4 regions of the Serratia sp. TSA_130.1 genome follow, and region 3 is predicted to be linked to each of the others. Evidence: predicted binding sites of a transcription regulator. Region 3 holds the regulator's gene; each other region holds the start of a gene.
What was found. The regulator CRP, encoded in region 3, controls carbon source genes, mostly activating them, when cyclic AMP is high. The targets are predictions, from matches to a motif close to ATGTGANNNNNNTCACAT.

Region 1 (3,665 bases), on a different contig from region 3:
CGAGAAGGCGCCATACCAGATCAGGGCGAACATGAAGGTGGCGCGCCGGCCGAAGCGATCGGCGTACGGGCTCAGCAGGCTGGCGCCGACGAACAGGCCGAGAAAGGTGGCGGAGGCGAAGGCCGCCTGATCCGACACGCCGAAGACGCCCTGCGCGCCGGTGTGGAAAATGCCGTCGGCGATAAGGCCGGTGCTGATATAGCCGGTCTGGAACAGATCGTAGAGTTCGAAAAAGCCGCCCAGCGACAGCAGAATGATAAAGCGCCACAGGCCGGCCGACGCGGGCAAGGCGTCGATTCTGGCCGCCAAATCCCGCGCATGGATCGGCGACGCCGCTACAGAGTCACTCACCGTTAACCTCGCATTAACATTTTTGATGACTTTCTATGCTAGCGAAGCGGCGTCGGAGTTAAATTTTTAATTAGCAGACTATGAAAAAAAGTTAAGCATAAAACGCTGCAGCAGCCTGTTTTATAGCAGGAAAATGTAGCGCGGGATGCCGCAGCGGCATCCCGAATCGGCAGGTTAACGGCTGTGGTGGTGCTGCAGCCGTTCGCTGCGGTAGGCGCTCAGCAAGCACCAGCCGAGGGCGATCAGCGCCAGCGGCGCGGCGACGAAGCCGATGTTGCCCATGCCCAGATGCAGGCTCACCTGATTGCCCAGCAGCGCGCCGCTGCCGATGCCGAAGTTGTACAGGCCGGAGAAGATCGCCATCGCCACGTCGGTGGCGTCCGGCGCCAGGCTCAAAACCCTGGCCTGCATCGACAGGCCGATCGCCATGATCGCCATGCCCCAAAAGATGCACAGCACCGTCAGATGGCTTTCGCTGCCGGCGGCCGGCAACAGCAGCAGCAGGCTCAAGGCCAGCAGCGTAATGGCGCCGATAAAGAAGCCGGAAGGAAAACGCTCGCTGTAGCGGCTGAACAGCAGGCTGCCGACGATGCCGGCGGCGCCGAACAGCAACAGCATCAGCGTGGTGAAGTTCTCCGACAGCCCGGCCACGGTCTGGATAAACGGCTCGATGTAGCTGTAGGCGGTGAAGTGCGCCGTCACCACAATGATGGTCAGCATGTAAAGCGCCATCAGCGCCGGGCGCTTGAACAGCAGCGGCACGCTGGCCAGCGAACCGGAGTGCTCGCTTTTCAGCACCGGCAACAGGCGCCACAGCAGCACCAGCGCCAGGGTGGCGCACACCGCGATGCCGATAAAGGTCATGCGCCAGCCGAGCAACTGCCCCACCACCCGCCCGAGCGGCAACCCGAGCACCATCGCCAGCGCGGTGCCGCCCGCCAGCAGGCTCAGCGCCTGGGCTTTCTTGCCCGGCGGCGCCACGCGGATCGCCAGCGAGGCGGTGATCGACCAGAACACCGAGTGCGCCAGCGCCACGCCGGCGCGCGAGATAACCAGCGTGGTAAAGTTCCAGGCCACGGCGGTCAGTATGTGGCTGGCGATAAACAGCATGAACACGCCGATCAACAGTTTGCGGCGCTCGATCTTGCTGGTCAGCAGCATGCACGCCAGCGAGGCGGCGGCGACGATCCAGGCGTAAATGGTAATGATCAAGCCGACCTGTTCGGTTTGCATCGAAAAGCTGGCGGCGATATCGCTCAGCAGACCGACCGGAATAAACTCGGTGGTGTTGAATATAAAGGCCGAGACGGCGAGGATGACCACGCGCAACCAGGCGGTTGAGCGGGAAACGGGAGCGTGTTCCATGGTAAAAAAAATCCGGACAGGTGCGGGCAAGTCGCGATATTTTAACCAACCGGCCCGCTAAATGCGATACGCGTCACATTTTAATTGTGTGGTTTTTTTCACCGCCCATCGACACGCTCACCGACGCACGGTTGCCAAAATGCTGTGCTAATCTATTGAAGCGTACCAATTTTTCCTGCCGCTCTTCCCCGGCCGTCCACGCGCCGCGCCGAAGACCCGCGCAGTGTCCCTTTGGCGTTTCCTGAGGCGAGGTCATTATGATGTCCGCGATTTATGATTGGTCCGTACTTGCCCTGCGCAATGTTTACGATCGCCGCATCCAGGGCCAGCCGGTGCTCGACAGCGCGGCCCTCTTCCCCGACGCCGAACGCTTTACCGCCCAATGGCGGCAGATCCGCGAAGAGGCGCTGACGGTCGCCCACGATCTGCACAATATCCCGCGCTTCCACGAGATCATGAGCCAGCAGGCGTCCATCTCCGCCAACGACGCGCGCGACTGGCGCATGTTCATCATGAAGGCCTATGGCCAGCCCATCCCCCGCAACCTGGCACGCTGCCCGACGCTGGCGGCGCTGATCGCCTCCTCGCCGGACGTGCTGTCCGCGTCGCTCTCCTTCCTGGCGCCCGGCAAACAGGTGCCGCCCCATCGCGGCCCGTTCCGCGGCATTCTGCGCGGCTATCTGGTGCTGGACATGCCCAAACGCGCCGACGGCGCGCCGGCGGCGGTGCTGAAGGTGGATGGCCGCGAATACCGGCTGCGCGAAGGGGAGTTCATGCTGTGGGACGATACCTTCGAGCACGAGGTATGGAACGACAGCCCGCAGGTGCGCACCGTGCTGCTGCTGGACATTCGCCGCCGCGACATGCCCGGCGGGCTGCGGCTGCTCTCCAGAGCCATCATCGCGCTGGTGCGGCTGAACGTGCGCTGGATGCAGCGCCAGTTCTGACTGCGGCGCACAGGCGATTAACCACCCTGAGAAGCCAGCCACTGGCCGGCGGTGGTGGCGGCCATGCCCTGGCGCGCATTGAAGGTGTTCGCCTTATCCCAGGCCACGCCGTCGGGTCGGGCGAAAGCCAACCGGTATTTCGCGCCGACGTCATGCGGATGATTCCGCACCTCCGCCTGCAGCCGCTCTTTGTCCAACAGGACTCTGTTGACCTCCACGCCCCAGTGCGCCTGCATAAGATCGGCAAGCTCACGGTAGGTCAGCGTATCCCCGGCGATATAGACCACCTGGTTGCGAAACGCGGGCCGATGGAAAAAAATCGCGGCCGTCAGCCGGCCAATGTCCTCGGGAGTGGTCAGCGTCACCGCATACTGCCAGTCACCCAGCGCGCGCACGGTTTTGCGTTCCGCATCCACCACGCCAAAAACCGAGTCAAACAGGTAGCTGGTGAAAATGCCCGTGGAAACAATCACCCACTCCGTTGCGCTCTGCGCGCGCAGCAGGTGACGCACCTCAAGCTGTTCATCCCACACCGGCTGCCCGCTGCCTTTACCGACGACATCGTAGTCCACGCCGAACTGCCACGGGAAGTAGCGCGCCACGCCGGCCTGCAAAACGGCCTGGGTGATCTTTATCTGCGTGCCCGCCCCGCCGACGAAGCCGCTGCAGTTGATTACCGCATCAAAGCCGCGCAGCAGCACGCTCAGCGCCTCCACACCGCTTTGCTGCAGATCGCCTTCCACCACGGCGATCCCGAGCCGCGCCAGTTCATCCCGCCGCGCCCGGAGCGGGCCGCTGACGGCGCGGGCGGCCTCCGGCCGGAGCAGTACGCTGATTTTTAAAGATGGAGATAACCGAGCCTGCCGGCTCATCGCTCGCAGTACCGGCAGCCCCAGTTCGCCGGCGCCGAGTATGAGCACGGTATTGATGGATGGATTTGTGGATTTCATGCTTGCCTCCTGTCTTGACACTGCGTCATCCTGACAGCTGACAAAAACGGGT
Region 2 (3,665 bases), on a different contig from region 3:
GTAGAATGCCGCCGCCAGCGGGTTCACCTCGCCGTCCCCGTCCGGGATCAGCCGTGACCACGAGATCGAGGTTCTGAAGGTATTGTGGCCCAGCGTTTTGAGCAGCCCGATATCGGTGCGGAAATGGTCGTAAAAGGTCGAGGCCTCGGCCGGCCCCACCCGATCGTGAAAGCGCTCGGGCGCGATCTCGTACCAATAATCGAAGATATTGCGGCTCTTGCCGTCCCGCGCTGCCGCACCTTCAGACTGCGGCGCGGAGGTGGCGCTGCCCCACCAAAACCCGTCGGCAAATTGATATTCCATATTTGCGTCCCTCGCGGGGCGACCGCGCCGCCCCGTTCCACAGTTAGAATTTCAGCGCCTTGGCGATGTCTTCTTCGCTTTCCGTCGCCGCATCGATCTGGCTTTGCGCCTTGTTGGAAATCGCCACGAACGGCAGATAAATCACGGTGGCGACCGCCAGGTTGAACAAGCTCAGCAACAGGGCCATGATGCTGCCGTTGGTGTTGAAGAACGCTCCCAGGCCGACCGGCATGGTCCAGGGCGCGATGTTAGTGATCGGCGGGATCAGCCCGGAGTAGTAAGCCAGCGAGGTGATGAGGGTCAGCACCGGCTGCACCAGGATGAACGGAATAAACATCACCGGGTTCATGATCACCGGCAAACCGAACAGGATAGGTTCGTTGATCTGGAAAATGCCGGATGGCGTCGCCAGTTTGGCGACCTGGCGGTAATCTTCGCGGCGCGAGGCGATGAAGATGGCGATGATCAGGCCCAGCGTCGAACCGGTGCCGCCGAGGTAAATATAAGAGTCGACGAACGGTTTCGCCCACATGTGGAACTCTTTGCCGGCGGCCACCGCCGCCTCGACCGAACCGTATTTATTGTACAGCTCCACATTTTCCAGCGCGAAAGGCGTCATGATGCCGCTGTCCAGCGCCGCCAGCGCCATGGAACCGTGTACCCCAAAGAACCACAGCAGCGAAGAGAAAAGCACGTATACCCAGCCCACTACGCTGCCCATCTTGGCCAGCGGCGCCGAAATGCCGTCCATGATGATCTGGTGGAAGTTGGTGCCCCAGTGCGCCAGCGCGAACGCCACCAGCCCCATGATGGAGAGGATGATGAAGCCGGGGATCAGCGCCGAGAAGGAGCGCGACACCGAAGCCGGCACGCTGTCCGGCAGGCTGATCACCCAGTTGCGCCGCACGATGAAGGCAAACATCTCAGCCACCGCCAGCCCGATCACCATACCGGAAATGATGTTGGCGCCGCCCAGCCAATTGGCGCCCACCGCATAGGCCTCGCCGACGTTGAACGGCGTGACGGTCATGAAGGCCGCCACCGCCAGCAACGCCGAGGCCAGGGGATCGACCTTGCGCTCTTCGGCCAGCGCCATGCTGATAAAGAACGGCGTCATCAGGGACATGATCCCCAACGTACCGTTGTAAACGCTGCCGCCAATACTCTTCAGGCTATTGAGCGTCTCGATGGTGGAGGCGTCCAATCGCACGCCCAGCGAATAGAAGAACGATCCCTCGCCAAAGCTCAGGAACACGTTGTTGATCAACACGAACATCGCCCCGGTCAAGGTCAGCGGCATCAGGCGGATAAAGCCGTTTTTGATGGCGTTGACGTGGGGCTGCTTACCGATTTTTACGGCGAAAGGCAGGATAACCTTCTCGAGCGAGGCAATGAGGGTATTCACGGCGGCCTCCTGTTATTGGTTGGCTTTCTTGATGGCGGCCACCGCGGCCTTCAGCACGCCCAGCCCATCGACCTTGCCGTACAGCAGCGGATCGATGACTTCAACAGGTTTATTGGGCAACTGTTTCTGCACTTCCGGCAGGGTGTAGGCGATCTGCGGCCCCAGCAGGATCAGATCCGCTTCAACCCCCTTCTCCGCGGCCAGCGCTTCCGGATAGGCGGCGATGATCACCGGTACTTCATATTTTTCGGCCTGTGCCTTCATTTTTGATACCAACAGGGAAGTGGACATACCGGCAGAACAAAACAGATAGATTTTTTTCTTTTCCATACCAAGCACCTCAGATAATCAAAAAAACCCGGTGTTATTTGTATGCCAGATGCAATCACGATTGCTTCACGCACATTCCTTATGAAAATTTCCGTCACGTTGCCCTGGTTACAGACAGTATACGGAGCATGAAAAAAGGATCGGTAAGCCAGAAGGAGACAGAACCGTCTCTCATTGACCTGATGGATTGACCCTCTTCACATTTCGCACAAAAAAATAGTGTGACCGGGCTCTCAAATAACCGATAAAAACTCAGAATATTCGTAATAAATAATCAAATAACAATTATAAACAGCAAGTTATAAACTCGCTGAGAATTTAAGGGTTTATTTGCGTCTGAACAAACGGCGAGGGAATAAAAATAGTTCAAGCTTGATTCGCCTGCTGCCATCCGAACGCGATGGCAGGTGAAGAGGATTACGTGGGCAGACGCAGCAACTCAATCACCGTGGCCAGCGCCACGGAATGGTTTCTGCGGTTGGGGTAATAGAGGTAAAAACCGGGAAACGGCGCGCACCAATCGGCCAGCACCCGCCGCAGCCGCCCGCTCGCCAGATATTCTTCCACCTCCTGCTCGATGGCAAAAGCGATGCCGACGTTCGCCAGCGCCGCCTGCACCATCATCCTGCCGTCATCGAGTATCAACGGGCTGTTGACCGCCACGGAAAACCGCTGCTCCCCCTGCTGAAAGGCCCATTTGTAGCGCTCGCCTGAAGAAGCTTTGCGCCAACCGATGCAGCGATGCTGCAGTAAATCCTGCGGGTGCGTCGGTTCACCGTGCCGTTGAAAGTAATCCGGCGTGGCGACGATGGCAAAACGCAGATCCGGCGTCAGGCGCACCGCGCGCATATCGTTGTGCAGATCCTCGCCGAGCCGGATGCCAGCGTCAAAGCCTTGCTCGACGATGTTGGCGAACCCCTCGTCCGCCACCACTTCCAGCGTAATGCCGGGGTATTCGCTGGCCAGCCGTCCCAGATGCGGCACGATGGCGAGATCGATCGCCGAACGCGGCGCGTTGATACGTACCAGGCCGCGTGGACCTTCGCGAAACGCATTCAGGCTCTCCAGCGCGGCGTCGATGTCGGTAAAAGCCGGCACCAGCTGCGCCAGCAGATGCTCTCCGGCCTCTGTCGGCGAGACGTTGCGGGTGGTGCGGTTCAGCAGGCGAATGCCCACCTGCGCTTCAAGTTCGCGCAGGGTGTGGGTCAGCGTCGGCGGCGTCACGCCCAATCGGGCGGCGGCGCGGCGGAAGCTGCGTTCACTGGCGATAGCCACGAAGGCCGCCAGGCCGGACAGTTCGGGTTTCTTCATGCTATTGATATAAATTATCTAATAGTGAGATGAATTTTTAGCGGATAGTTATCCGTCATCTAACAACATAGCATTGCGATCGAACCCATTACCAGGTATCGATGCGATGATTAATGCTACAGCTCCAACCCATGAAACGCCGCGCCGTCTGGCGGGCAAAGTCGTACTGGTGAGCGGCGGCGGCACCGGCATCGGCCGCGCCGCCGCGCTGGCCTATGCCCGCGAAGGCGCCAACGTGGCGCTGGCCGGCCGGCGCGCGGCGGAAATCGAAGCCACGGCGCGCGATATCGCGCTGGCTGGCGGCGATGCCCTGCCC
Region 3 (3,665 bases):
TGCTGAATACGCACCCGGGTGGCGTTATAGCCGTTTTGGCTCACCAGCATGATGGTGAGCAGTATCCAGTACGGCTTCGGCAGATTGAATACCGCCCCCAGGCTGCTGCCGACCGCCAGCGTCACCCCCAGCCGCGCGGCGTTGCGCAGCGCCGTGGATTTGAACGACAGGTAGCTGGCCAACGCCGGCCAAAACGGCAGGCGATGCTGGCTGGGCATCAAATCGCGGCGGTACAGCGGATGCTGGGTGCGCAGCAGGCGGGCAATGCGGCTGAAATGGTAGTAACAAAACTGGCCGACCGGGTTGTCGGGATGCTGCGCCGCCATTTTTTCCAGCGCCGCCAGTTCGTGCGTCATGGAAAAGCGCTTCGAATGTTGATGGTAGAGAATATCGTGCGCCACCACGCGCAGCCGCCCGGCGATCACCTGAGCGTTGCGGCGAATGATCGCTTCGGCCTGGCTCTGCTCCATCAGTTTTTGTACTTCCTCCGGCAAGTGCAGGCTGACGGTGATGTGCTCCTGCAGATCCATCGCCACCTGAAAGGCGCGTTGCAGACGCTTTTGATCGAGGTTGTTGGCGTGCGGCAGGAAATTAAGCTGTTGGTACAGCAGGCTGATCAGATCCATCACCTTTTGCTGGCGCACCAGCAGCGGCGGCAGAGCGGTCTGCGGATCGGTGTGCTGAGTCAGCAGCGAGTATTTGGCTTCGAAGTAGTCCGCCAGTTCCAGATAGAGCTGGCTCAGCGTCTCGCGCATCGGCTGCTCTTTCCACAGCCGGAACCAGAACCAGGTGAATAAGCCGTACCAGGCGGTGCCGATCGCGTACAGCAGCGGCGCCTGCCAGAGAGGCACGGTGCCGGCCATGCTGAGGGAGAAGATGGCGGCCACCAGCGCCGCCGGCAACAGCCGGGCGTGCAGCGGGCTGATTTCGCCGGTGACGCCGAGCAGCAGCGCCAGGCCCAGCATCAGCGCCGGCAGCGGCACGTGCCACAGCAGGGCTTGTTGCAGCAGCAGGCTGCTGAGGGCAAACAGCGCACCGCCGACGATCAGCCGTTTAAAGAAGCGCCTATGCGGCGTGTCCAGACCGGCGATATTGCAGCAGGCGGGCACCAGAGAGAACATCAGGCCGAGCTGCAGCTGGCCAATCAGCAGGCCAAACAGCACCGGCAGGCACAACACCAGCGTTTGTCGCAGTGCGTAGTTGACTTCCGGGTGGTAAATCAGGCGGCGCCACATGGCAGAGAGCAGACAAAAAAACGGCGCAGATTGCGCCGTTTCTTCAGGGATTAACGGGTGCCGTAGACGACAATGGTCTTGCCGTGGGCGGAAATCAGGTTTTGGTCTTCCAGCATTTTCAGAATACGGCCAACGGTTTCACGCGAGCAGCCGACGATCTGGCCGATTTCCTGGCGGGTGATCTTGATCTGCATGCCGTCCGGGTGAGTCATGGCGTCGGGTTGCTTCGCCAGATTCAGCAGGGTTTGCGCGATGCGGCCGGTGACGTCCAGGAAGGCGAGGTTGCCCACTTTTTCGGAAGTGACCTGCAGGCGGCTCGCCATTTGGGCGGACAGACGCATCAGGATGTCCGGGTTAACCTGGATCAACTGGCGGAATTTCTTGTAGGAAATTTCGGCCACTTCACAGGCGGTTTTGGCGCGAACCCAGGCGCTGCGCTCCTGACCTTCTTCGAACAATCCGAGCTCGCCGATGAAATCCCCCTGGTTGAGGTAGGACAGGATCATCTCTTTACCTTCTTCATCCTTGATCAGCACCGCGACGGAGCCTTTCACGATGTAGTAAAGCGTTTCGGCCTTTTCACCTTGGTGAATCAGCGTACTCTTCGATGGATATTTGTGGATATGGCAATGAGACAGGAACCATTCGAGAGTAGGGTCTGTTTGCGGTTTGCCGAGAACCATTCGCTGTTATCCTCTGTTGTTATCGCTGCCTTGTGTCACAGGGGTCAGAGTTCCCTGTAAAACCCGCCTGTAGCCGCAGTTATGAGCGAGGGCTACCGGCAAGTTTTGAGGCGTGTCATAAAAATACGCTGTCGCTCTAGCATATTAACTTGCCGTAAGCGCTGCAAGCTACATTCTGTTAACATACCGGTAAAGGAGCCTTTCTCTGGGCGTTTCCCTGAAATTCAGTGTCCCGGAAAGATTTATTGCGGCTCTGTTTGTAGCACAGAGTAAGGCGGGTGTCTCGTGTTGTCTCGCTTCAGCATGATTAGCATCAGGTTACGTTGCCTGTTTCTATGCGAAAGCGTACTCTGATTTTAAGAAATCAACCGGAGTGACCAGAATGCAGGCAAGAGTTAAGTGGGTGGAAGGGTTAACGTTTTTGGGTGAATCGGCCTCCGGCCACCAGGTGCTGATGGACGGCAACGCCGGCGATAAAGCGCCCAGCCCGATGGAGATGGTGCTGATGTCGGTGGGTGGCTGCAGCGCGATCGACGTGGTGTCCATCCTGCAAAAAGGGCGCAACGACGTGCGCGACTGCGAGGTGAAGCTGACCTCCGAGCGCCGTGCAGAAGCCCCGCGGTTGTTCACCCATATCAACCTGCACTTCATCGTCACCGGCCAGGATCTGACCGACAAAATCGTAGAGCGAGCGGTGAACCTGTCGGCGGAGAAGTACTGCTCGGTGGCGCTGATGCTCAACAAGGCCGCCACGGTGACCCACAGCTTCGAGATCCGCCAGCCGGCGTAATCGAGACGGAGCGCGGCCCGCCGCCGCGCTCAACGCGTTTATTCGATCTTCTTGCCTTCCAGCAGCCGCTGTACCAGCGGCGCCATGATCAGCTCCATCGCCAGCCCCATCTTGCCGCCCGGCACCACTAACGTATTGATGTGCGAGATAAACGAGCCCTGCAGCATCGCCAGCAAATAGGGGAAGTCAATCTGATCCAGCCCGCGGAAGTGGATCACCACGAAGCTTTCATCCAGTGAGGGAATGGCTTTGGCGGCGAACGGGTTGGAAGTATCCACCGTCGGTACGCGCTGGAAGTTGATGTGGGTGCGCGAGAACTGCGGCGTGATGTAGTTGATGTAGTCTTCCATCGAACGCACCACCGAATCCATCACCGCCTCGCGGGAGTGGCCGCGTTCGCCGGTATCGCGGATCAGCTTCTGTATCCACTCCAGGTTGACGATCGGCACCACGCCGACCAGCAGATCGACGTGGTTGGCCACGTCATGGTGCTCGGTGACCACACCGCCGTGCAGCCCCTCGTAGAACAGCACGTCGGTCGGCGCCGGCAGCGGCTCCCACGGGGTGAAGGTGCCCGGCACCTGATTGTAGGGCACCGCTTCGTCGTAGGTGTGCAGGTACTTGCGCGAACGGCCGGTGCCGTTTTTGCCGTACTCGATAAAGCTCTGCTGCAGCAGGCCGAAGTCGTTGGCCTCGGGGCCGAAATAGCTGATGTGTCTACCCAGATCGCGCGCCTTGCGGATCGCCGCGTCCATTTCCGGCCGGGTGTAGCGGTGGAAGCTGTCGCCCTCCAGCTCGGCGGCGCGAATGTTGAGCTGTTGGAAGATTTTGCGGAACGCCACGCTGGTGGTGGTGGTGCCGGCGCCGCTGGAACCGGTCACCGCGATAACGGGATGTTTGGCAGACATGGTGGTTGTCACTCCGTGTTGAATGCGCCGGCGTCAGGGGATTATTGTG
Region 4 (3,665 bases), on a different contig from region 3:
GCCGCCTAGGATAAGCCGGGGCGAGTTAAACCCCGGCTAAACACGCGGCAATTTACTCGAGGTAGAACGCCCGCAGCACTTCGCGCTGGGCCGCGCCCAGGCCGTATTCCGCTTCCAGCCAGCGGTCGGTGGAGCCGTATTGTTGGCGGATGCAGCCCAGCGCCGTCATCAGGAACTCCTCGCGCGCGCTGAGCACGTAGGCGAATTGCTCCAGCGCCGCCGCATTCAACTTGATAGACAGCTGATCCAGCATCTGCTCGCGGAAAGCGGCCAGCGTGGTTTCGGTCAGCAGATAGTCTTCCAGCACCGTCGCTTCGTCGGCCCCCAGCGCGAACAGCACCAGCGCCGAACCGACCCCGGTGCGATCCTTGCCGACCGCGCAGTGTTGCACGATCGCGCCGCCGCCGGGGTTGCTCAACAGCTGCGCCAACCGCTGATAGGCCGCATTGCCGAACGGCAGGCGGCGATACAGCTCCAGCATGAACGCCCGGGCGTCGAAAGCGGCCAGCGTTTCGTTGGTGAGCTTTTCCAGGTTGGCGTTGACTTCGCTGCTCAGCGGGTTGGCCGGCACGTGGTGATAGTCGGCGCCATTCCACAGAATATCCGGTTTGGCATGCACTTCGTCGGCATCGCGGTAGTCCAGCACCGAACGCACCGGCACCCCAGCGAGGAAAGTGCAGTCGTTTTCCGTCAGCCGCTCGAGAGAACCGGAGCGGAACAGCAGGCCGCGTTTGATGCGGCGCCCGTCGGCCACGCCGTTGCCGCCGAAGTCACGGAAGTTAATGCCGCCGTCGAGCGGCGCAAGCGAAGGATGAAGCAGGATCTGGGCGGTCATAAACGTCCTCGTTGTTTTTGTTCTGACAACGCGCGGCAGCCATCGGCGCAGCGCTGAGGAGTATCACCGTAACAGATTAGCCGCGAATGGAAAAACGGACCGCGTCGGCGGCCCGTTCACTCCGTTGACAAAGGAGGAAAAAACGCGGTTTTTCCTCCTTTGTGGTTATCCGCCGAAAATCAATGAATTGATTTTCCCTGTTTGTTATCCGCTGCTTTCTGCAAACCGGGCAATGGCATGAGGTTTGTCATCAATCTCAACGGACCGCGTCGGCGGCCCGTTGAGGGAAGGTGATTACAGCAGACGGCGGGCGGCGTCCACCACGATCTGCACCGCTTTGCTTTCGGTGTTTTTCATGGTCTCGGCGTTCGGGATCTCTTGCTGGGTGCGGTTAACGATCACCCCGGCCACCATGCCGGCGCGCAGGCCCTGGCTGGCGCACATGGTCAGCAGCGTGGCGGATTCCATTTCATAGTTCATCACGCCCATCGCCTGCCATTCTTCCATCGAGCCTTTGAAACGGCTGACCACGCGGCCAGAGTAGGTATCGTAACGTTCCTGGCCCGGATAGAAGGTATCGGAAGAAGCCGTCACGCCAATGTGGGTGGTGGCGCCGCTGGCTTTGGCCGCTTCCACCAGCGCGGTGGTGCAGGCGAAGTCCGCGACCGCCGGGAACTCCATCGGCGCAAAGTGCAGGCTGGCGCCGTCGAGGCGTACCGCTGCCGTAGTCACCAGTACGTCGCCGACGTTGATGTTCGCCTGAATGGCGCCGGTGGTGCCGATACGCAGGAAGGTGCGGATGCCCAGCTGCGCCAGCTCTTCCACCGCGATAGAGGTAGACGGGCCGCCGATGCCGGTGGAGCAGACGATCACCGCCTTGCCATCCAGCTCTGCGCGCCAGGTGGTGAATTCACGATGGGAGGCCAGATGCACCGGATTTTCCATCAGCTTGGCAATTTTCTCTACGCGCTGCGGATCGCCCGGCACGATGGCAAGCTGGGCCCCTTGTAAATCGTTCTTGGTGAGGCCGAGATGAAAAACATCAGACTGAGACATACGAGACTCCTCATGGATCATGTTTATTGGGAGGAACAAAAAAGCACTCTACTGAAAATCGCCGCTTAATTTCGTGACGATAGTCACTATGAAAAGAGAAACAAATTACATGCTACATATTTTTTGTGATTTTTATCACAAAAAAGCACTATAAGGCATCCAGAACGCACCGCTAAACCTCAGTCTAGCCGACAAACCTTGCCGCTCCCTGCCCGTTGATTGCCGGCTGAAACTATTTAGCTCATCAATTCGAAATACCCCCATCTTATCGGTTGCTTAGGGACAAAAAAGCCCTCTAACGCACCTTATGGCACTTACGCGGGCCAAAACGCGTAATAACATGATAAAAAGCGCTTAAAAATGCCGTAAAGCCAGATAATTAGCCGTTTTTTATCGACTTGTCCGAAAGTGCGCCACGCGGCGCCAATAATGGGTAATCTTTCCTATAGTTAATCTCAGCGCTTTTTTCTATTGCACGGAGACCGCAATGAAAACCGAACATGTGATGACATTAGAACAGGCTCAGGGAGGATTCGCCCCGGCCGCCGCGCCGGTAGCCGCCTCCGCGATTATCACCGATGAACAGGGCATTCACGCCGGGCAAACGACTATTCCTTCCCAGGGAGACGCGCTGCCGGCCTACGTCGCCAAACCCGCCGACCACAACGGCCCCTTCCCCATCGTGCTGGTGGTGCAGGAAATCTTCGGCGTCCATGAACATATTCAGGATCTGTGCCGCCGTCTGGCCAAACAGGGCTATCTGGCGATTGCTCCCGAGCTCTATTTCCGCCAGGGCGACGCCAACGACTACACCGATATCGGCGAGCTGTTCCAGCAGCTGGTGACCAAGGTGCCGGATCGTCAGGTGCTGTCGGATCTGGATCACGCCGCGCACTGGGCTATCCGCCACGGCGGCGACGCCGGCAAGCTGGCGATCACCGGTTTTTGCTGGGGCGGCCGCATTACCTGGCTGTACGCGGCGCACAACCCGCAGTTAAAAGCGGCCGTCGCCTGGTACGGCAAACTGGTGGGTGAAAAAACGCTGAATTCGCCGAAGCATCCGGTCGATATCGCCACGCACTTGTCAACGCCAGTGCTGGGGCTGTATGGCGGGCAGGACAGCGGCATTCCGCTGGATACGGTGGAAAACATGCGTCAGGCGATCCGCGCCGCCAACGCCGATGCCGAAATCGTGGTGTATCCTGGCGTCGGGCACGCATTCAACGCCGACTATCGCCCCAGCTACAACGCCGAAGCGGCGGAAGACGGCTGGCAGCGCATGCTGGCGTGGTTCGCCCAGCACGGCGTCAAGTAATCCCCCTCGCATAAAAAAGGGCGCCGAAGCGCCCAATCATCACACCAGTAAATCTATCTGCGGCGGTTTACCCGCCGCACGGCATCACGCGTGCTCGCGCAGGCGCTGCGCCGCCAATACCATGTTGGCCAGCGACTGCCGGGTTTCAGGCCAACCGCGAGTTTTCAGGCCGCAATCGGGGTTGACCCACAGGCGTTCCGCCGGGATGTTCTGCGCCGCTTTACGCAGCAGCGCTTCGATCCATTCCACGCTCGGCACGTTCGGCGAGTGGATATCGTAGACGCCCGGCCCGATTTCGTTCGGGTATTCGAACTCTTTGAAGGCTTCCAGCAGATCCATATCGGAACGCGAGGTCTCGATGGTGATCACGTCGGCGTCCAGCGCGGCGATGGAGTCCATGATGTCGTTGAACTCGCAGTAACACATGTGGGTGTGGATCTGGGTGTCATCCTGCGCCAC

Region 1: the regulator CRP is predicted to act here: its motif matches at 1,778-1,795, upstream of ACUTQY_RS03805 (sugar transporter).
Region 2: the regulator CRP is predicted to act here: its motif matches at 2,224-2,241, upstream of ACUTQY_RS15355 (PTS sugar transporter subunit IIB).
Region 4: the regulator CRP is predicted to act here: its motif matches at 2,015-2,032, upstream of udp (uridine phosphorylase).

Annotation. Positions count from the first base shown of each region.
Region 1 is NZ_JBQZFS010000001.1:820,645-824,309, forward strand. Features, by position in the region: gene ACUTQY_RS03800 (MFS transporter) at 1-351, opposite strand, end outside; gene ACUTQY_RS03805 (sugar transporter) at 526-1,716, opposite strand; gene ACUTQY_RS03810 (aspartyl/asparaginyl beta-hydroxylase domain-containing protein) at 1,977-2,663, shown strand; gene ACUTQY_RS03815 (aromatic alcohol reductase) at 2,681-3,613, opposite strand.
Region 2 is NZ_JBQZFS010000003.1:488,186-491,850, reverse strand. Features, by position in the region: gene ACUTQY_RS15365 (glycoside hydrolase family 1 protein) at 1-303, opposite strand, end outside; gene chbC (PTS N,N'-diacetylchitobiose transporter subunit IIC) at 347-1,708, opposite strand; gene ACUTQY_RS15355 (PTS sugar transporter subunit IIB) at 1,721-2,038, opposite strand; gene ACUTQY_RS15350 (LysR family transcriptional regulator) at 2,456-3,349, opposite strand; gene ACUTQY_RS15345 (SDR family NAD(P)-dependent oxidoreductase) at 3,456-3,665, shown strand, end outside.
Region 3 is NZ_JBQZFS010000008.1:45,493-49,157, reverse strand. Features, by position in the region: gene ACUTQY_RS21995 (YccS/YhfK family putative transporter) at 1-1,235, opposite strand, end outside; gene crp (cAMP-activated global transcriptional regulator CRP) at 1,286-1,918, opposite strand; gene ACUTQY_RS21985 (OsmC family protein) at 2,301-2,708, shown strand; gene ACUTQY_RS21980 (phosphoribulokinase) at 2,747-3,616, opposite strand.
Region 4 is NZ_JBQZFS010000006.1:265,984-269,648, reverse strand. Features, by position in the region: gene ACUTQY_RS20150 (tyrosine-protein phosphatase) at 53-835, opposite strand; gene udp (uridine phosphorylase) at 1,130-1,891, opposite strand; gene ACUTQY_RS20140 (dienelactone hydrolase family protein) at 2,379-3,206, shown strand; gene metE (5-methyltetrahydropteroyltriglutamate--homocysteine S-methyltransferase) at 3,291-3,665, opposite strand, start outside.